DNA from 2 places in the Flavobacterium sp. AC274 genome. Region 2 is predicted to be linked to the other one. Evidence: riboswitches for the same ligand, from Rfam matches in the RefSeq annotation. Region 2 holds a riboswitch; the other holds the start of a gene.
The links. Region 2 has a riboswitch for S-adenosylmethionine ahead of ACZZZT_RS25290 (homocysteine S-methyltransferase family protein). Riboswitches for the same ligand answer to the same signal wherever they lie in the genome.
Positions count from the first base shown of each region.

Region 1: another riboswitch for S-adenosylmethionine. It lies ahead of ACZZZT_RS00010 (alpha/beta fold hydrolase); the one in region 2 lies ahead of ACZZZT_RS25290 (homocysteine S-methyltransferase family protein).

Region 1 covers NZ_OZ409852.1:719-5,172, forward strand. The annotation lists partial or broken gene ACZZZT_RS00005 (aspartate kinase) at 1-1,055, opposite strand, end outside; gene ACZZZT_RS00010 (alpha/beta fold hydrolase) at 1,057-2,040, opposite strand; SAM riboswitch class I at 2,120-2,227, opposite strand; gene ACZZZT_RS00015 (hypothetical protein) at 2,416-2,616, opposite strand; gene ACZZZT_RS00020 (homoserine dehydrogenase family protein) at 3,242-4,330, opposite strand.
Region 2 covers NZ_OZ409852.1:5,621,069-5,625,522, reverse strand. The annotation lists gene ACZZZT_RS25300 (precorrin-2 dehydrogenase/sirohydrochlorin ferrochelatase family protein) at 1-164, shown strand, start outside; gene ACZZZT_RS25295 (NAD(P)/FAD-dependent oxidoreductase) at 261-1,313, shown strand; SAM riboswitch class I at 1,715-1,829, shown strand; gene ACZZZT_RS25290 (homocysteine S-methyltransferase family protein) at 2,140-3,144, shown strand; gene ACZZZT_RS25285 (hypothetical protein) at 3,150-3,578, shown strand; gene metH (methionine synthase) at 4,057-4,454, shown strand, end outside.

The DNA of each region.
Region 1 (4,454 bases), 5.6 Mb from region 2:
TCAGTTGCCACTACAAGACCAATTCCTCTTTCTGAAGAACCTTGCGAAATGATACTTACGCTGATGTTGTGATCGCCCATTACTTTAAAAATTCGGGCATCAACGCCGGCTTTTCCAAGTAATCCGCGACCTTCAAGATTTACAAGAGAAACATTCTCTAATACTGAAAGTGTTTTGATTCCTTCTTTTGCAGAATCTGAAGTAATTAAAGTTCCGCGATTTTCGTGATTGAAAGTATTTAAAATACGAAGTGGAATGTTTTTTTCTAATAATGGAATAATCGTTTTTGCGTGCAGAATTGTTGCTCCAAAATTGGCTAATTCGTTTGCTTCGTTAAACGAAAGGAATTCGATTTTTTTAGCATCTGCAACCAAATCAGGATTTGCTGTGTAAATTCCGTCAACGTGCGTAAAGTTTTGTAATTCTTCGGCATTCAAATAATTAGCAATTAACGAAGCGGTGTAATTACTGCCGTTTCTTCCTAAAGTTGTCGTATCGTTATTGTTGTTTGAACCAATAAAACCGGTTACAATGTTTACAGTTGAACCGTTATGTTCTTTAAAATAATTGACAACATTTTTCTTCGAAAGCTGTTCTAAAGGCTGTGCATCACCAAATTTAGAATCGGTTTTTAGCAATTCTCTTGCATCAACAAAATTAGCCGGAATTCCTCTTTCTTTTAAAATCGAAGTCAATAATTTAGCCGAAAGCAATTCGCCTTTAGACAAAATCTGATCTTTAATTTTATTGCTATAATCGCCAATTAAGCTTACACCTTCAAAAAGTTTTTCTAAAATGGTAAACTCTTCAGATAAATCAACTTGTGGATAATCTGAAATTTGATAGATTTTAAAGTTTTCGAATAATGGTTTATAATTTCCGTTTTTGGCAGCAATTTTTAAAATATATTCTAATTCATCTGTAGCATTTCCGCGGGCAGAAACTACAACGGCAATTTGTTCGCCCTGATTTACTTTATCTGAAATAATTGAGACAACTTTGTTAAGTCCTTCTCCGTTTGATAATGATTTACCTCCAAATTTTAATACTTTCATTTTATTTTGCTATTGTTTCTGCCTTAAAAATATCGGCAAGTAAATGATCTAATTGTTTGTACTCGATTAAAAAAGCGTCATGTCCGTGAACAGAATCAATTTCGTTATAAAAAACATTGTCTTTGAACTTTTTTAATTCCTGATAAGTTTCTCTGTTTTCTTTTGCCGTAAAAAATAAGTCAGAATTAATTCCGATAATGTGAATTGTGGCATTTGTTTTTGATATTAAGGTTTCGAAACTCTCACTATTTCGAGTTATATCTATGGTTTTAAGCAATTGGTTCATTAGTTTATAAGAAGCCAATTGATATCTTTTTTGCAATTTGTCTCCGTGGTGTGCCAGCCAGCTTTCTATATTAAAAACAGAAAGATTTGGGTTTGTCGTACGTTGAAATTTTTCTTTAAATGATTCCGGAGATCTGTAACACAACATGGCATGAATTCTGGCATCTTCAATTGGTCGTGATGAATTGTTCAGGATTTGTTCCTGTAAAAAGCAATTGGCAATCATCCAGTCTGTCGATTTCCAATCTGTTGCAATTGGAATCAGGTTTTGAGTAATGTTTGGTTTTAATGCCAGCATTTCCCAGGCAATTCCACCGCCAACAGAACCGCCAATTATAGTATGAACCTGAGTTATATTTAAGGCATCAAGTCCTTCAAGAAAAATTCTGGCAATATCTCTGGTTGTAAAATCCTGGTAATTTTCTATAATGAAAGAATCAGTTCCGTTACCGGGAACGTTGAAGGCAAGGACTGTATATTTTTCCGTATCGATTGTTTTTCCTTCGCCAATTAAGTCATTCCACCAGCCATTTTCGCCTGTAACCTGAGCATTTCCGGTTAAAGCATGATTAACCAAAACAATAGGCGCGCTATGCAATGGCAAACCAAAAACGGTAAAACTTAAAGGTAAAGAACGGTAAAGTGCACCATTTTCGGTGGTGAAATTTTGTATGCTAATAGGGTTTGGTATATTTTCCAATTTCAAATCTGTTGTATTATTGATTTGTATCTGGAAATATTAGAAAGAAAAAACTAGTATTAAACTAGAAAAATTCTTGTTGTTATCTTTCCACGTTTGGCGTGGTAGAATGCAGCACCTTCTTCGCTTTACCGAAGGGTTGCTAAGGATTCATCGGGTCTAATCCCTCGTCCTTTCTTTATAACATTTCAATACGTTTTTGAACTTAAAGGTGCAAATTAACTACTAATTTCTTAAACAAACAAATTTTATCGAAACTGATTGCTCAATTTCTTAAACATAATTCAAACTAAAACTATTGTACGCAAAAATTTACCGAACAATTTGCCCAGTAAAATTAAGCAGGTTTTCCCTTATTCTATGATGCTTTTCGATTTAGATAAAAAGCGTTTCATTTTCTTTTGAGTACATCAAAAACAATAAAGAGTTTGGCTCTTTTTTCTCTTCTTTTTTATCTGTTTCAGTTATTCCGAACCTTGGATGGATCAATTCGTTCTTTGGCGGCGGCGGATTGTTTCTTTTAGTTCTGTTTTTCAATGTTGAAAATGTTTTTGCGATGTAGTTTAATGTACTCATGATATTAAGTTTTAGTTTGTTGTGTATTATTATGTTTACTATTCGTTTATTATTGTGTTAAGAAGCCAAATGAAATAAAAAAACCCTTTTGGATCGGGATACCAAAAGGGTTTAAGTTTTTCAAACTCATATATTCTTTTAGTATCAACAGACGCGTACGCAAATAAATGCGACAGAGAACATCTTGTTCATCTGTAGGGATTTATTCATCTGTGATTTATTTATTATTTTAAATTCTTGCATTTTCTTATAAAATTAAAAAGCCTCCAAAAAAATTATCGGGAGGCTTTTGCATATGTTTTTATTGTTTTCTTACAATTTAAGCAAAAGACTTCCCAACGGTTTTAACCGAAATGGCGCAAAACATTTTATAGACATTTAAGTTCATTGATTCAGTAGCTTTTGGGTTTAACAAATATGGCAATATTATTTTAATTACGCAAATAAAAAACAATAAATTAATACGAAAATCCGACAAAAAATCACTTTTTTTTGATAAAAAACATCTTACAAAACTTTTGTTACACAAAACAGAAGTAAAAACTTACAAATAATTGATTTACACCTTAATATTTCCACAAATCAGTTTATCAAAGAACATTTCAAAGCATTTTTTAATCTGGTTTTAAAGCCAAACTGCTTCCTTATTTTTAATTTTTTCGGCAACTTTTAAGATGTCAGTTATAATTCCTCTTGAAATTGCCTGTTTACAAGCCGAAGCACTCTGAATTACGATTGGAACATCGGCATATGATTGTGTGTAGATTTCAAAAATAGTATCAGAACCTTTTAATTGTCCAATTGCCGATGCTGCAGATTCTGAAACCAATTTCACTTCCAATGTATTTTTCTCTACATCAAATTCGCCAACGTATCTTAAAACATGATTATCGGCCTGGGTGATTTTTGAAATTTTAAAATATCGGTCAATCGCTTCTTTATCAAGAATTCCGTTTTTCTCTAGATGTTCTTCTTTAATAATAGAATTGATTTTAATATCCGACAGTTCAAAATCCTTTCCAATTTCCCTGGTCAGAATGAGCAGTTTTTTTGCCGTATCATTTCCGGATAAATCTTCTTTAAAAGTAGAACGCATCAATCCTAACAAACTGGCATCTTTTAAAACAGAAGAAAAAGTGGTTTCTTCATTCGAAAATCGATTAAAAACATAACTCAGATTATCAGAGAAAACACCCCGAATCCTGGTTATTTTTTCTCCCGAATAATACAAATCTCTCAAAGTCTGTAAAACCGGAAATCCGGTATCAACCGATGTTTCATACAAAAACTCTTTGTCGTACTTTTTAAGATTTTCCCGTATTTCTTTATAAAGATCAAGCGGAAGCGTATTTGCCTTTTTATTTACCGCGACAATATTAAATCCATTTTGAATCAATGTATTATAATGACTTATCAATTCATCGCTCGCCGTGGCATCAACAGCAATCAAATTTTCAAATTCGTTTTCTTTTGCAAATTCTATGATATCTTCTACTTTAAACGGAACAGCCAATTGCACAAAATTGGTTTCCCAGGCATATCCAACGCCTTCTTTCTCGAAAAAAGCAACGGTAGAATTGGTGATTATCGGAAAATGAAAATCGATGTTTTTACTTTGCAGAAAAAATTCCTGACTTTCTATTATCTGATTGATCAAAGTGCTTCCGATATTTCCAATTCCGAAAAGGATAATATTTATTTTAAGCTTTGACATAATTTTTTATTTTAATTTATTAAACCATATAAGTTATATAAGTTCATATAATTTAGACGCACTGCTGTGCGTCTCTACTTATATGGTTCAAAACTTTTATACTGAATGCTTTTCTCATAAAAAA
Region 2 (4,454 bases):
CAACTGCTAAAAGATTGCGGGAGTTTTTCGAAGAAGTAATTCCGGAAGATATCAATCAAATGGTCGAAAACCTCAATGAATATCGCAAAACCTTAAAAGGCGACTTTGAAGAAAAGGTAAAGAGAATGAATGAAATTACATCTTCACTAAAAAATAAGGAGTAAAAAGTTTCACAAAGAAATCAATGACAAAAATCATTGGCAGTAGAATAAATTATTCGTTTCTTTGTATTATTAAGAATGATTATAAACAACACCATAATGATTAAAACAGATATACTTATAATTGGAGCAGGACCAACAGGTTTATTTGCCGTTTTCGAGGCAGGATTATTAAAATTAAAATGTCATATTTTAGATGCTTTGCCACAAGCAGGAGGACAACTTTCAGAATTGTATCCAAAAAAGCCTATTTATGATATTCCTGGTTTCCCTGAAGTTTTAGCAGGAGATTTAATTGATAACTTACAAGAACAAATTAAGCAGTTTGAACCAGGTTATACATTAGGAGAACGCGCAGAAACAATCGAAAAACAAGAAGACGGAAGTTTTATTGTAACCTCAAACAAAGGAACTAAATTTCACGCGCCGGTTATCGCCATCGCTGGAGGTTTAGGAAGTTTTGAGCCTCGTAAACCACTTATAGAAGATATCGAGTTTTATGAAGATAAAGGAGTAAAATACTTCATCAAAAATCCGGAGAAATTCAGAGATAAAAGAGTTGTAATTGCCGGAGGAGGAGATTCAGCTTTAGACTGGAGTATCTTTTTGGCCAATGTAGCTTCAGAAGTAACTTTAATTCACAGAAGAAATGAATTTAGAGGAGCTCTTGATTCTGTAGAAAAAGTACAGGAATTAAAAACATCTGGAAAAATTAAATTAATTACACCAGCAGAAGTTATCGGAATCAATGGTGCTGAGCACGTTGAATCGTTAGATATCGAAGAAAACGGAGCACACCGTAAAATCGAAACAGATTTCTTCATTCCACTTTTCGGATTAACGCCAAAATTAGGACCAATCGCAGACTGGGGATTAGAAATCGAAAAAAATGCCATTAAAGTAAACAATGCATTAGATTATCAAACTAATATTCCGGGAATCTTCGCTATTGGAGACGTAAACACATACCCAGGAAAATTAAAATTGATTCTTTGTGGTTTCCATGAAGCAACTTTAATGTGTCAGGCTGCATACGCAATCATCAATCCGGGTAAAAAATACGTATTAAAATATACAACAGTTTCTGGAGTAGACGGTTTCGACGGAACTCGTAAAGAAGCGCCAAAAGCAGTTGTGAAAGCGATTGTCTAATTTAAGGTTCTAAGGTACTGAGGTACTAAGATTTTTTATATTAGGAAAGCTCAAACTATTTAGTTTGAGCTTTTTTTAATCCTGGAGGGATGTAATATTTATAGAATTATGCATATCTATTGGGAAAACCCAGCGGGGCGACATATAATTATTTATAAAAATTATGTCGCTCCGCTGGAGCTTTGATTAAACGTATAATTGTTTGCTATAAACATGATGCTCCGCTGGAGCTTTATTAAAAAACATTAATTAGAATTTTAAACTTAGCACCTCAGTACCTTAGCATCTCAGCACCTTTAAAAAAAACTTAGAACCTCAGAATCTTAGCTCCTTAGAACTTAAAAAAAACTTGCAAGTCGCAAGGCTATTTCATACCTTTGCACTGTTCTTAAAATTATTGAAAGTTATCACGAAAGGCGGAGGGATAGACCCGATGAAACCTTAGCAACCCTTTATCATAAAGAAGGTGCTAAATTCTACTTTATACTAGTTCATAGTATCAAAGATAGATAACAAAAATACATTACACGTATTTCTCAACTTTTCCTGACAACCATACAATATTATTTTACTGAATTCAGTATCATGAGCGAATCATTGACGCATTTTTTGCTGTCATCGTTCCCGCTTTCGCCTTTATCTCTCCGTTTCACTACGAGGATACCGGCTCAATCGGGGCTAGTTAGCCATGAATAGTGAGTTTTTGGAATTAATGTGAATCAAAACGCGTATCGTAAAAGGTTTTCAAAGCCTATTAGGTATGTTTTAAATAATAGAATAAAAAAGCTTAGTGTCTTAGCGTCTTCGTGGCAAAAGGCAAGTAGTCATGGCAATAACAATTCAGGAAGCAATTAAAAAAAATATCCTAATCCTTGATGGAGCAATGGGAACGATGTTGCAGCGTTATAATTTCTCCGAAGAAGATTTTCGTGGAGAGCGTTTCAAAGATTTTCCACATCCGTTAAAAGGAAACAACGATTTACTATCCATAACACAACCACAAGCGATTCGCGATGTTCACGCCGCGTATTTTGATGCCGGCGCTGACATCGTAGAGACCAATACTTTTTCAGGAACTACGATCGGTATGGCCGACTATTTCCTGGAAGATTTGGTTTACGAGTTAAACTACGAATCGGCTAAAATTGCCAGACAAGTAGCCGATGAATTTACCGCTAAAAATCCGGACAAACCACGTTTCGTTGCCGGTTCAATAGGGCCAACAAACCGTACGGCAAGTATGTCGCCAGATGTAAACGATCCGGGTTACAGAGCCGTAACGTTTGATGATTTGCGTATTGCCTACAAGCAACAAGTAGAAGCTTTAATGGATGGCGGATGCGATTTACTTTTGGTAGAAACCATTTTCGATACGTTAAATGCAAAAGCAGCACTTTTTGCGATCGAAGAAGTAAAAGACGAACGTAATCTTGATATTCCAATCATGGTTTCAGGAACGATTACCGATGCTTCAGGAAGAACACTTTCGGGACAAACGGTTGAAGCATTTTTGATTTCAGTATCACATATTCCGTTATTAAGTGTAGGTTTCAATTGCGCTCTTGGAGCTGATTTGTTGAAACCGTATTTAAAAACATTATCTCAGCATACACAGTTTAACGTTTCGGCACATCCCAATGCAGGTTTGCCAAACGCTTTCGGACAATACGATGAAACGCCGGAACAAACTCAGGCTTTAATTAAAGAATATTTAGACGATAATTTAATAAACATCATCGGCGGTTGTTGCGGAACGACTCCTGATCATATAAGATTAATTGCTGAAGTAGCGAAGGGTTATAAGCCGAGAGTGGCGCCGGTATTCGCGTAAAAAAAATGAAAGAAACTAACATTAATACAAATTTGATAGGTCCAATTCTTCTTATTGCCATAATATTTTTGTTGTTTTTTCTTGCAAGTAAAGATGCCAATGAATATAATGAGTATAAGAAAACATTCAAAGGCGAAACTATTGGGTTTGTAACCAGAATTGAACGCGAAGGAAAAAGAGATCATTTAAAGTATTATTTCTACTCTGGTAGAAAAATTTTATCAGAGGTTTCTAGTAGAGAGTATAAGCTTGTAAATAAGTTTTTTAAAGTAAAATACGATTTGAATAACCCAGAAAATAACTATATAGTTTTAGAAGAAGAGTTAGAACCTGATTCCATTTCATTAGTTAAAGCAGGATTTACTAAAATAAAATATTACATATATGATGCAGGTGTAACTTGTAAATATATAGAGAACTCAAAGTGGAAATAAAAGTTCTGGAGAAACGAAATGTTTTTTTAGAATGTGGGATATTAGGATGAGATTGCTTCGTTCCTCGCAAAGACAAGTAAGCCGAAGAAATAAAAGTTCCGGAGGAACGAAATATTGGTAGCAACGGAATTTATTCCGTTGAAAATGATAAAGATTCACAACAAAAGTTCCGTAGGAACGACATATATAGGTTCAAAGATTTGAAAACGATTATTGAAAACGTGAAAAAAACATAAATATCTTATGAAACCAAAATTGCGTGAGGGATAGGAGTGGATAGCCCACAGCCTGACGAAGGAAGAGCGAGGACTAGGAACGGATAGCCCGATTCGCCGCGGCGAACACGCCCAAAATAAGATTATTGAAAACGAAATATACCTACAAGGTTTCGAAAACCTTGCAGGAAAGAAAAGAATAAAAAAAACTCAGAACCTTAGTCCCGAGGCTTCGGGATCAGGATCTTAGTAACTTAGAAAAAATGGCAGAAAAAAGAAGAGACCTTGTATTAGCAGGATTAGAACCGTTGATTATTACGCCCGAAAGTGTTTTTGTAAACATTGGGGAGCGTACGAATGTAACGGGTTCGAGAAAATTCCTTCGCTTAATCAAGGAAGAGAAATATGACGAGGCGCTTGATATTGCAAGACAACAAGTAGAAGGTGGAGCACAGATCATCGATATTAATATGGATGAAGGAATGCTTGATGGTGTTCAGGCAATGACAAAATTCCTGAATTTAATTGCATCAGAACCGGATATTTCGAGAGTTCCGATTATGATCGACAGCTCGAAATGGGAAATCATCGAAGCGGGTCTTAAAGTAGTACAAGGAAAAAGTGTTGTCAACTCGATTTCGTTGAAAGAAGGAGAAGAAGC